One region of the Staphylococcus sp. Z5-21 genome, then DNA from elsewhere that is predicted to be linked to it. Evidence: predicted binding sites of a transcription regulator. Region 1 holds the regulator's gene; each other region holds the start of a gene.
The links. The regulator NrdR, encoded in region 1, represses ribonucleotide reductase genes. The targets are predictions, from matches to a motif close to AACACNATATATNGTGTT.
Positions count from the first base shown of each region.

Region 2: a site for NrdR is predicted at 2,197-2,214, ahead of nrdI (class Ib ribonucleoside-diphosphate reductase assembly flavoprotein NrdI). Genes of this name have one in related genera too.
Region 3: a site for NrdR is predicted at 3,037-3,054, ahead of nrdD (anaerobic ribonucleoside-triphosphate reductase). Genes of this name have one in related genera too.

Region 1 covers NZ_CP096462.1:1,134,161-1,138,779, forward strand. Annotated here, with positions in the region: gene coaE (dephospho-CoA kinase) at 1-335, shown strand, start outside; gene gap (type I glyceraldehyde-3-phosphate dehydrogenase) at 608-1,633, shown strand; gene nrdR (transcriptional regulator NrdR) at 1,903-2,373, shown strand; gene M1D64_RS05630 (replication initiation and membrane attachment family protein) at 2,373-3,746, shown strand; gene dnaI (primosomal protein DnaI) at 3,743-4,619, shown strand, end outside.
Region 2 covers NZ_CP096462.1:2,092,207-2,096,825, reverse strand. Annotated here, with positions in the region: gene M1D64_RS10495 (peptide MFS transporter) at 1-178, opposite strand, end outside; gene queF (preQ(1) synthase) at 361-861, opposite strand; gene M1D64_RS10485 (DMT family transporter) at 875-1,762, opposite strand; gene nrdI (class Ib ribonucleoside-diphosphate reductase assembly flavoprotein NrdI) at 2,489-2,887, shown strand; gene nrdE (class 1b ribonucleoside-diphosphate reductase subunit alpha) at 2,850-4,619, shown strand, end outside.
Region 3 covers NZ_CP096462.1:160,616-165,234, forward strand. Annotated here, with positions in the region: gene M1D64_RS00705 (DUF4064 domain-containing protein) at 182-808, shown strand; gene M1D64_RS00710 (AEC family transporter) at 1,534-2,457, shown strand; gene M1D64_RS00715 (antibiotic biosynthesis monooxygenase family protein) at 2,579-2,896, opposite strand; gene nrdD (anaerobic ribonucleoside-triphosphate reductase) at 3,097-4,619, shown strand, end outside.

The sequences.
Region 1 (4,619 bases):
TGGAAAAAGAAAAAGCACAATACTTAAGCGAAGGTTATCATGTCATTATGGATATTCCATTATTATTTGAGAATAATTTACAAGATACTGTCGATGAAGTCTGGTTAGTATATACTTCAGAAAGTATACAAATCGATAGATTGATGGAACGAAATAATATTTCAATGGAAGAAGCGAAAGCACGTGTTTATAGTCAAATTTCTATAGATAAAAAACGTAGAATGGCAGACCGTGAAATAGATAATCGTGATACAAAATTAGAACTAAAACAAAATTTAGAAAATTTATTATTAGAAGAAGGCTATATAGAGAGTCATTCTGAAGATGTACTTTAATAAAAGTGATTACAACCACCCAATTATCTTTGATAATTGGGTGGTTTTTATATAAGAGACGTTCTAATAACTTAAGTGTTTTTATTATTAATATTTAAGGAAATACATAAGTGAGAATAGGATATATACGAAAATCTTACTGATTAATATTAGAAAACATAAAAGCCTTAATGCTAAAGTTTTTAAATTTATTATAGAAAACGCTTTCCTAAATAAATATTTATGTTATACTATTTCCATAAAGTATAACACTAAGACGAGGGGTGCTTCGAATGACGACAAATATAGCAATTAACGGAATGGGTAGAATAGGTAGAATGGTGTTGAGAATCGCACTAAAAAATAAAGATTTAAATGTAGTTGCGATAAATGCGAGTTACCCACCGGAAACAATTGCACATCTAATAAATTATGATACAACACATGGCGTTTATGATTTTAAAGTAGAGCCAATAGAATCGGGAATTAAAGTTGATGATCACGAAATTCAATTAGTTTCTGATAGAAATCCTGAAAATTTACCATGGAAGCAATTAGATATAGATGTTGCAATAGAAGCAACAGGTAAATTTAACCATGGAGATAAAGCGATAGCACATATTAAAGCTGGTGCTAAAAAAGTATTGTTAACAGGTCCATCTAAGGGTGGAGATGTACAAATGATTGTCAAAGGCGTTAATAATGACCAATTAGATATTGAGAAATATGATATTTTTAGCAACGCTTCATGTACTACAAACTGTATCGGTCCGGTTGCAAAGGTGTTAAATGATCAATTTGGTATCCAAAATGGCTTGATGACAACTGTACATGCCATTACCAATGACCAAAATAATATTGATAATCCACATAAAGATTTAAGACGTGCACGTTCATGTAATGAAAGTATTATTCCAACTTCAACTGGTGCTGCTAAAGCATTGAAAGAAGTATTGCCAGAATTAGAAGGGAAATTACATGGAATGGCTTTACGCGTACCTACAAAAAATGTATCACTCGTTGATTTAGTAGTTGATTTAAATGAAAATGTAACAGCAGCACAAGTGAACGAAGCTTTTGAAGCGAATGATTTACAAGGTGTCATTTCTACCGAAGATGCACCACTCGTTTCAATGGACTTTAACACGAATCCACATTCGGCCATTATCGATACACAAAGTACAATGGTAATAGGAGATAATAAAGTTAAAGTAATTGCATGGTATGACAATGAATGGGGCTATTCTAATAGAGTAGTTGATGTTGCCACACAAATTGGACAATTACTTAAAAACGATGTTGCAGCTGTAGCAAATTAATTTTCAAAAATAGCGATTACAAATTTTAAAAATAATTATCTAAAACGTTTCGTAACATAGTTGTTAATTTATAAACTATATTACGAGGCGTTTTTAATTTTATTATTATTTCTTCGTTAATATTAGCTTTAAAGTTAATAAATCTTAATTATACGGCGTTTCTTTTGAATTATGCTATACGATATAGATATAGTGTAATAGCGAATCTTTTGTGACTTGCATATTTATAGTATAATGTAAGGTAATCAAAAAGAGAGGGTGATAATTCGATGAAATGCCCGAAATGTAATTCGACTCATTCTCGTGTTGTGGACTCTAGACATGCAGATGAAGTTAATGCGATTCGACGTAGAAGAGAATGTGAAGAGTGTGAAACAAGGTTCACTACTTTTGAACATATAGAAAAAAGACCACTCATCGTAGTTAAAAAAGACGGTACACGTGAGCAATTTTTACGAGAAAAAATATTAAATGGTTTAGTTCGTTCATGTGAGAAAAGACCAGTACGATATGAACAATTAGAAGACATTACAAATAATGTCGAATGGAAATTACGTGATGAGGGTCGTGCTGAAATTTCATCAAGAGAAATTGGTGAACATGTTATGAATTTATTGATGCATGTAGATCAAGTATCGTATGTAAGATTTGCATCTGTATACAAGGAATTTAAGGATGTAGACCAGTTACTACAATCTATGCAAGGTATTTTAGCTGAAAATAAACGGAGTGATTCTTAATGGGGTTACAATCCTACGATTATGGTTTGAGACCACATGATAATTTCAATGTTGTTCGTGATTTTAATTTAAATAATAACCATTTAGAAATATTAAATAGATTGTTTACGCCCATGATTGGTATGAATGCGATTGGTTTATATCATTACTTGAATCAATTTGCGGAAGTTGGTTCTGATACTGTTTTAACTCACTATATTATAATGAGTGAATTAAAAATAAATTTGTTGGAATTCAGAAAAGAAATGGATTTGTTAGAAGGTACAGGCCTTGTTAAATCATATGTTAATCACAGTGCGCAACATTCATCGTTTATTTATGATTTGATTCAACCACCTTCTGCGAAACAATTTTTTAACGACCCTATGTTATCTGTTTATTTATATAGTGAGGTAAGTAAACAACGTTATCAACAACTCAAACGGCATTTCGAGAGTGATCAGCGTATTGATTATTGTCAATATCAAGATGTGACTCGTACGTTCACTGATGTATTTAAAGTGCCAAATAAAACGGTGGAAAATGATGGTATAGAAATAAAAGAAACAGCATATACTGGTTTAAACTTAAGTCAAGTTCAGTTTGATTTTGAGACACTTTACGATTTATTACAAAGCCATTTTATAAGTACAAAAATAATTGATAAAGATGCTAAAATATTAATCACACAAATTGCTACATTATATGGATTGACACCTGAAGCAATGAAACGCATCATATTAAAATCCATCACAAGTGCACAAGAATTGTCATTTGAAGAATTGCGTAAACATGCAAGAACGTATTATTTAATGGAGCATGAACAACAATTGCCTACACTAAACGTTAAAACAGAAGCGGATAGTGAAACTAAACTAGAGAATCAACCAGTGGAAACTGAAAGTGAAAATGATAGTTGGCTTAAACAATTGGAGGAAACAAGTCCTATTGATATGCTTGCATCATGGTCAGAGTCTGAACCAACTACCCAACAAAAATATATGATTGAAGAACTGATTGAACGTGAACATTTATCATTTGGCGTTATTAATATTCTATTGCAGTTTGTAATGTTAAAAGAAGATATGAAGCTGCCTAAATCCTATATATTTGAGATTGCATCTAATTGGAAGAAAAAAGGCATTAAAACAGCAGAACAAGCATATCAATACGCCGTGAAAGTAAATCAGCCTAAGAAAGAAAACCAATCTAATAAACGTAATTATAAACAGAAACAATTAGCTTCCAGAGAAATGACACCAAAATGGTTAGAAGAACGCGACAATAAGCAATCGAATGAACCATCCAAAGATGAAGATGATGAGAAATTAAAAAAAGATAGAGAACAATTTCTTAATCAATTAAAAAATAGATGGAAGGAGGACAATAAATGAAATCTTTCAACCATATTATGGGTGAATCAAATGATTTATCAAAACGCATCGAAAAAATCAAAAAAGATGTCGTCAATGATCCAGACGTCAAACAATTTTTAGAGAAACATAAGTCCGAATTGACCAATGCAATGATTGATGAAGATTTAAATATTTTGCAAGAATATAAAGACCAAGAAAAGCATTATGATGGTCATGCTTATAAAGATTGTCCCAATTTTGTTAAAGGACACATACCTGAATTGTACATTGAAAATAATCATATAAAGATTCGCTATTTACCTTGTCCTTGCAAAATCAAGCATGATGAAGAAAAGTTTAATGCACATTTGATTACATCCCATCACATGCAACGCGACACACTAGATGCTAAGTTGGAAGATATTTATATGGACAGAAGAGATAGATTAGATGTTGCTATGGCTGCAAACCAAATCTGCGACAAAATTACAAATCACGAATCGCAAGTGAAAGGTTTATATCTACACGGGCCATTTGGAACGGGGAAATCTTTTATATTAGGTGCTATAGCGAATCAATTGAAAACTGAAAAAATACCATCGACCATTGTTTATTTACCAGAGTTTATTCGTTCGTTAAAAGGCGGATTTAAAGACGGTAGTTTTGAGTCTAAACTTCAAAGAGTCAGAGAAGCGAATATACTCATGTTGGATGATATTGGTGCTGAAGAAATTACACCATGGGCAAGAGACGAAGTCATTGGCCCGCTCTTACATTATAGAATGGTTCAAGAACTGCCAACTTTCTTCAGTTCAAATTTAAGTTTCGAAGAATTAGAATATCATCTTTCAGTTACGAGAGACGGCACTGAAAAGACAAAAGCTGCCAGAATTATGGAGCGAATTAAAACAC
Region 2 (4,619 bases), 960 kb from region 1:
CACCCTCAGCAACACTATAGTAAAGATAGTATATGAGTATCGCTTTCATACCATAGTAACTGAACCTCTCCCAAAATTCAGTGAAGAATAATGTACTTAGTCCTTTTGGATGGCCGAAGAAACCGGTTCTTGGAGTACTTTCCATAATTTCTTCGTGTGTATAATTAATTTTTTTCATAATTTCCCTCCCCCTAAATGGTTGGATTTATTTTATACTTTTTTAATAAAAATGACAAGTGTATATCTCAATAGTGCAAAATTAAGTTTGAAATCAATTTAATAAAAAATGAAATAATATAAAAATAAACTACCGGCAAGATACTTTAAGATCTTGTGGGTAGTTATTATAATGAAGAAAAATTAACGATTATCGATTTTTTCAGGGTAAAGATCATGATTCATTAAACGATGTTCTGCCATTTTTTCATATTTAGAATCTGGACGGCCATAATTGGTATATGGATCAATTGAGATGCCACCACGTGGTGTGAACTTGCCCCAAACTTCAATATAATGAGGGTCCATGAGTTCGATTAAATCATTCATTATGATGTTCATGCAGTCTTCGTGGAAATCACCGTGATTTCTAAAACTAAATAAATAAAGTTTTAAAGATTTTGATTCAACCATTTTGATATTTGGAATATAAGAAATATAAATTGTAGCGAAATCTGGTTGACCAGTAATAGGGCAGAGTGATGTGAACTCAGGGCAATTGAATTTAACAAAATAATCGCGTCCCTGATGCTTATTATCAAACGACTCTAAAACGTCAGGTCTATAATCAAAATCGTATTTGTTATTTTGATTACCGAGTAATGTAATATCTTCTAATTCTTCTTTATTACGTCCTTCTGTCATGGTAAAGCACTCCTTATGTTTTTGGTTTTTGTTCTTCTTTTTGAATTGATAGCGGTTGGCGTCTTGCTTTTTCAAACATGTAGTAGCTTGAAGCTATGATAATGACATAACCCAAGATTGCATAGAAATCTGGTGATTCTCCGAATAATATAAAACCGAAGAATGCAGTAAATATAATCGATGCATAAGTGAATATCGAAATGTCTTTAGCTGGAGCGTAACTATAGGCTAGTGTAATACCAATTTGACCAGCAGCTGCTGCGAGCCCAGCTCCAATTAAATAAATAACCTGCATCATACTCATGGGTTCGAATGTGAAGATCGTAAATGGAATCAATACTACAATAGAAAAGAATGAAAAATAAAATACAATTGTATAGGGTGCTTCGCGAGTGCTCAATGCACGTACACACGTATATGCACTTGCAGCAAAAATACCAGAGAATAAACCGCCAATAGCAGGAATCATAGAGGATGAGAATTCTGGTTTAACCACGAATAACATACCGAATATTGCAATGACCATCGCTATAATTTGATAGTTACGAACTTTTTCATTTAGAAATATCAAACTCAGCAAAATAGTCCAAAAAGGATTGAGTTTCATTAGCGTATCAGCGTCACTTAATATCATATGGTCTATCGCATAGATATTTAATAAAACACCGATTAGACCTAAAGTCGAACGTGAAATTAAAAGTGGCTGACTGCTAAGTTTACCAAATAGGGGTTGCTTATATTTATAAATGAAATATAAAGGGATAAACATAGCTACTAAATTTCGAGCGAGTGACTTTTGAAACACCGGCAAATCACCAGCTAATCTGAAGAAAACAGACATAAAGCTAAAGCCAATTGCTGAAACTAGGATAGCAATGATCCCTTTAACTTTAGGATTCATATGTATCGCCTCGATTATTTTAATTTTTAACGTATTCATATTAGCATAATTATATAGATTATGTATATATACTTGAAAGTAAAAGGGAAATGAGGTAACATAAAAATACGAACAAACGTTCTGTATTGGTTCAATGAAATTCAAGACATATTTCAAAGTATTTTATTGCTTAGATAATTTCAATTGTGAGCAATTTAGCATTAGATGATAAGCTGAGTGACGCTATATCAATAGTTACAAGGTTTTAGAAAAAAGCAACTAAAATAGCTTTAAATTCCGAAAAAAATTTTTTATAAATAGAAAAGTACGAGTTAACGTTGAATTGGTGCCATTTCTGTTTCGAATTCAAACTTTTGTCAAAAACAAAGCCCTTTAAATAACTTTCTGAGTTATGTATAATGAAACACATAATATAGTATTTGTGACCAGGACAAAACACAATATATTGTGTTTTGGGACGTAGTCAATTTATTTATAATAAATCAAATTTTAAGTAAAATCACACTATTTTGGACGTTTAATCATGACAAATCAAGCATTAATGCTTAATTATTGAGTTTTTACATAATCACATATAGTTAAAAGAAATCACTATATATTGTGGTTACCCAATAAGTGCGCTACGGTTACTTATAATACATTTAAAATATAAATACGATGAAAGTACTATTTAATAACGTCAAAGTGAACTTAATAACATACTAGTATTAGAAAGAAGGTGATCCAATGAAGGTTGTTTATTTTTCATTCTCTGGTAATGTACGTAGATTTATTAAAAAAGCAGAAATTACTAACACTATGGAAATTACTCAAAATAATTGTACTGAGAAGATTGAAGAACCATTCATCTTGGTCACTGGAACGATAGGTTTTGGAGAAGTACCACAACCAGTTCAGTCATTTTTAGATATAAATCATGATTTACTAAGAGGCGTTGCAGCTAGTGGAAACCGCAATTGGGGACAAAACTTTGCGAAAGCTGGACGATCTATCTCGGAAAAATATCAAGTTCCTTTACTAATGAAATTTGAAGTTCAAGGTACACAAAATGATATTAGCGAATTTAAAGATAAGGTGGGACAGTTCAATGAAGATTATGGACGAGAAGAAATACAATCATATTGAGTTAAATAACGAAGTAACGAAACGTAAAGATAATGGCTTTTTTAATTTAGAAAAAGATCAAGAGGCGCTTGAAGTTTATTTAGAAGAAATTCAGGATAAAACAATTTATTTCGACACTGAAATTGAGCGTTTGCGCTATCTCGTTGATAATGACTTTTATTTTGATTTGTTTGCAAAATATTCAGAAGCTGATTTACAAGAAATTACAGATTATGCTAAAAGTATTCCGTTTAAATTTGCAAGTTACATGTCAGCAAGTAAATTCTTTAAAGATTACGCACTTAAAACAAACGATAAAAGTCAATATCTAGAAGATTATAAGCAACACGTAGCGATTGTTGCACTTTATTTAGCTAATGGCCATAAAGCGACTGCCAAACAATTTATTTCAGCAATGGTGGAACAACGATATCAACCAGCGACACCAACATTCTTAAATGCTGGCCGTGCACGTCGTGGAGAATTAGTATCTTGTTTCTTGCTAGAAGCGGATGATAGTTTAAACTCTATTAATTTTATTGATTCGACTGCAAAGCAATTAAGTAAAATTGGCGGCGGTGTAGCCATTAATCTTTCTAAACTACGTGCGCGTGGAGAAGCAATCAAAGGAATTAAAGGTGTAGCGAAAGGCGTGCTACCTGTTGCAAAATCTCTTGAAGGTGGCTTTAGTTATGCAGATCAATTAGGTCAAAGACCTGGTGCAGGTGCTGTTTATTTAAATATTTTCCATTATGATGTGGAAGAGTTTTTAGATACGAAAAAAGTGAACGCCGATGAAGATTTACGTTTATCAACGATTTCAACTGGTTTAATTGTGCCATCTAAATTCTTTGATTTAGCAAAAGAAGGAAAAGATTTCCATATGTTTGCACCGCATACCATTTATAAAGAATACGGTGTAACGTTAGATGACATTAATTTAGATGAATACTATGATGAACTTGTTGCAAATCCTAATATTGATAAAAAGAAAAAAGATGCACGTGAAATGTTAAATACGATTGCACAAACACAATTGCAATCTGGTTATCCTTATTTAATGTTCAAAGATAATGCAAATAAGGTACATGCTAACTCAGACATTGGCCAAATTAAAATGAGTAATTTATGTACTGAAATTTTCCAATTACAAGAAACGTCTATCATTAACGATTACGGTACAGAAGATGAAATTAAACGTGACATTTCATGTAACCTAGGTTCTTTAAACATCGTTAATGTTATGGAATCAGGCAAGTTTAAAGATTCAGTTCATACAGGTATGGATGCATTGACAGTAGTGAGTGATGAAGCAGATATTCAAAATGCGCCAGGCGTTAGGAAAGCCAATAGAGAGTTACATTCTGTAGGTTTAGGTGTAATGAATTTACACGGTTATCTAGCTAAAAATAAAATTGGTTATGAATCAGAAGAAGCTAAAGACTTTGCCAATATTTTCTTTATGATGTTGAATTATTATTCTATAGAACGCTCTATGGAAATCGCTAAAGAAAGACAAGAAGTATACAAAGATTTTGAACAATCAGACTATGCTAATGGTAAGTATTTTGAATTTTACACTTCACAAACATTTGAACCTAAATATGAAAAAGTACGCAAATTATTTGATGGTTTAGAAATTCCGACACCAGAAGATTGGAAAGCACTGCAAGAGCAAGTGGAAACAAACGGTCTTTTCCATGCATATCGCTTAGCGATTGCACCGACACAAAGTATTTCATATGTCCAAAAT
Region 3 (4,619 bases), 970 kb from region 1:
TAACATTTTTTATGAAAATATAAGACATACGTAATTCAGCGAACATTATTATTTGTAAAAAATGTACTTCAATATTAACAATTAGTATAATTACTGTATAATTAAATATTTTTAAAAAGATTGTAGGTAAAGATTATTGTCCTAATAAATTTATTTTAAAAATTACAGGAGGTATATTGTTATGAAAAGAACAATAGAACGTGTACTGACGTGGATTGGTATCGTCTTACAAATACTTGGTGTTGTACTAATGGCTGTTCTAATACCTATGATGGGTAACGGCGAGGTCAAAGAAGCATTCATTAGTCAAATGATGCAAGAAGATAGTAGTTTCACGTATGAAGACGGAAATACGATATTTAGCACTTTTAGTGGTCTTTTGACTACTGGTTTAGTCTTAGGTATTATACTATTAATCATAGCGCTTATAGCAGTATTTTTAATTAGCAAAAAGGCAAAAGTGGCAGGCGTTTTATTAATTATCGCTGGTGTGATTTCATTCTTAGGAAATTGGATAAATGCGGTTTTATGGCTTGTTGCAGGTATCATGTTGTTAGTGAGAAAGCCGAAAGAACCAATTTATGACAAAGAAGAAGATGACGATGTAAATCCATATATTAAAGATGGATCTCAAGTGAATGAGCGTAATAACTCATTTATTTTATCTGAAGAGCAAAAAGAAAATGAGCAAGAGACAATAAAGGATGCTTACTCACAATCTAAAGATGATAATAAAACGGATTTAGATAACTTAGATGATTTAGATGAAAGATCAAAAAAAGTGAAAGAAGATCCTTATAAGTATTAAATGATACTTTGTTAATTTGTATATCTAAATAGACTGGCTACTAAATGTAGCCTAGTCTATTTTATAATACATCGATTGCAAACTAATGTTTAAAGCAATTATGTATATAAACTTAGAAAAATTGTGATATATTTTAATAAAATGAGATTAAAAGTAGTTAAATATTAAAATGGGGTGAGAAAGATGATGATGGCATTAGGCATGCTATTGCCTGTTTTGGTGGTTGGTTTTATTACTATGTCCATATTGGAAGAAAGAAAAAGAAATCGTAATAAAAAGAAAGATAAATAATTGTTATCAGAGTGAAAAGCTTATGCAGCTTTTTGTGTATATAACGTAAGAACACATATAAGTAAAAATCGAATTTCCAAAGAAAGATTTCATAGTGCCTACGCAAAAAGGATGATTAGTCTGTAGGAATGGAAAAGTCGTTTTATAGCGTAGTACGATTTTAGGGTTAATTAGGCCGAGACATATAAAGATGTTTCGGTCTTTTTTCTTGTGAACTGAAAAATTATAGCAGTTTAAAAAATTAAGATATGGCATAAGGATGATGTTATTGAGATGCATAAAATGTTTAACGTGAAACATAATGATTTTAAATTAATGGTTAAAGTCAAACGATTAATATTCTGATATGATTAATAGTAATATAGGTTAAATAGCAAAGTTATAAAATGCAACTTCAATCATAAATAACTAAAGCGCAACAAAGGGGGATGCTTATGAGTGAAATGTTATATATACTACAGACTGTACTTTTACCTATTTTTATCATGATATTTTTAGGATACATACTGCAAAAGAAATTTACATTAGATTTAAATACATTGGCCAAACTTAATATCTATGTCTTTGTGCCGGGATTTATTTTTGTGAAATTTTACAAGACGCATTTTGCGTTAAGTTTATTGTTTTACATTATCATTTTCTTCGTAATCTATATGTTTGTACTATTTCTTATTGGTAAGTTATTGTCTATGTTCCGTAAAACGGATAAAGGGGAGACAACAACGCTTACAAACAGTCTGATGTTCTTTAATTCGGGCAACTACGGTGTCCCAGTAAATGATTTAGTTTTCAAAGGTGATCCATTAGCAATGTCTGTTCAAGTTATTGTGTTATCTTTGCAGAACATATTCACGTTTTCTTATGGTGTATTTGCGATTCAATCTTTACATATAGGAAAGTTAAAGGCACTTTTAGGTTATTTTAAAATGCCTGTGTTATATGCATTATTACTAGCAATTATATTAAATTACAATCATATACCTATTCCTGAATTTATTTGGACACCAGCGAATTATGTTGCCGATGCTATGATTGCGATTGCGTTATTAATGCTAGGTGCTCAAATATCTAATATCAAATTTAGTTTGAAGTGGTCCAAATCCTATGCGTATGTTTTTATAAGATTGATTATAGGGCCCTTGATTGCCCTTGTTATTATCAAAATCATGGGGATAGAGGGCATCATAGCTCAAACATTATTCATCGCATCAGCAATGCCAACGTCTGTAAATAGTTCAGTTATCGCACAAGAATATGATAATCATCCTGAATTAGCAGCAGAACTTGTCTTTTTATCTACTTTATTAAGTGCCATTACAGTTGTCATCGTGATATACATGTCTAAAATATTATTTTAATAGGAGCAGCTATATCATGATGTGCTTGCTCATGAAATTAAAAAAAGGTGAATATAAGTGATTAAATTATGATTTTAAGTCACTTATGTTCACCTTTGATTTTATTATATGATTCAAGTATTTAAAATTCTACTACTGTATATTGACGTAATGTCTTTTGAAAAGGTGGCTTGTCAGCTTCATCATTTTTAGATTTTTTATGCATTGCCTTATGCTCTTCAACATGAGAAGGTCTAGCAACCCAATTTTGAAAATCTTTTTTCTCATCCCATTTACTTACAACAACATATTCAACATCATCTGATTTAGATTTTGTCCACACTTCTGATGATTTTAAACCAGCCACATTATGCAACTCGGATTGTGTTTTCTTTACTTTATTATATAGTTGTTGTTCATTTTCCTTGTTAGTCGAAAAAGCAACTTCTGCTACAAACATTACAATCCCTCCTTATAAATTAAATACATATATTATTTTAGCACTAATAAATTTTTCGCTCTAATGAAAATTTCAAAATAAAATTCACAAAGTGTTAATAAACTTTTGACGAATTTGTTAATGTCTATCTTCAGATTTGAAACACAATATATAGTGTTTTATATTTAATGTATATACTATATATAGAAATGAGGGTTAATATGAACAAACTTGAAAAAAATTTAAAGCATCTCATTACGAAAGATCCAACTGTAGTTAATGAAAATGCTAATAAGGATAGTGCTACATTTTCGACTATGAGAGATTTAACAGCAGGTGTAGTGTCTAAGTCGTATGCTTTGGATTATTTATTACCTAAGCATGTCGCTCAAGCCCATGAAGCAGGAGACATTCATTTTCATGATTTAGACTATCATCCATTCCAACCACTCACGAATTGTTGTTTAATTGATGCAGAAAGTATGTTGTCACATGGCTTTCAAATAGGTAATGCGACCGTAACGTCACCGAAATCTATACAGACTGCATCAGCACAATTAGTACAAATTATTGCTAATGTGTCTAGTAGTCAATACGGCGGCTGTACAATAGATCGCGTTGATGAATTGTTGAGTAAATACGCAAAATTTAATGAAATGAAACATCGACAAATTGCAGAAAAATTTGTACATGAGTCAGTCATTGATACATATGTAGATGAGCGAGTAACGCAAGACATTGGGGATGCCATTGAGAGTCTCGAGTATGAAATCAATACGCTATACACTTCGAATGGGCAGACACCTTTTGTTACACTCGGCTTTGGATTAGGAACTGATCGATATAGCCGCAAGATTCAAGAAGCGATATTATCTACTAGAATTAAAGGGTTAGGTAAAGACCGAATTACTGCAATTTTTCCTAAATTAGTTTTTTCAATTAAAAGAGGTGTTAATTTAAATGAGTCAGATCCTAATTATGACATTAAGCAGCTCGCTTTAGAATGTTCAACTAAACGCATGTATCCAGATATATTAAACTATGATAAAACAGTGGAACTATTAGGAGATTTTAAAGCACCTATGGGTTGCCGATCATTTTTACCTGCATGGAAAGATAAAGACGGTCATTATGAGAATAATGGCCGCTGTAATCTAGGTGTGGTAACACTGAATGTACCAAGGATTGCTCTGGAATCAAAAGGTGACATGGAAGCTTTTTGGAAAATATTTCATCAGCGTATGGCCATAATGCACGATGCACTGGTTTATCGAATTGAACGTATTGCACAAGCTACGCCAGAGAATGCACCGATTTTATATCAAAACGGGGCATTTAAACACAGATTAAAAGAAACAGATGACATTATGACATTATTTAAAGGGCAACGTGCAACTTTGTCTATAGGATATATTGGGCTATATGAAGCGGCAACGGTATTTTATGGGCCTCATTGGGAACGTTTATCTAAAGCCAAAGCATTTACATTAGATATATTAAAATCCATGAAAGCATATCAGTTAAAATGGACAGAGCAATACGATATTTGGTTTAGTATCTATAGCACACCAAGTGAATCCTTAACGGATCGTTTTTGTCGACTAGATCGTGAACAATTTGGAGAAATAGCTGATATCACAGATAAAGGTTATTATCAAAATTCATTCCATTATGATGTTAGAAAAGATGTGACGCCTTTTGAGAAAATTGATTTTGAAAAAGATTATCCAGAATATGCGAGTGG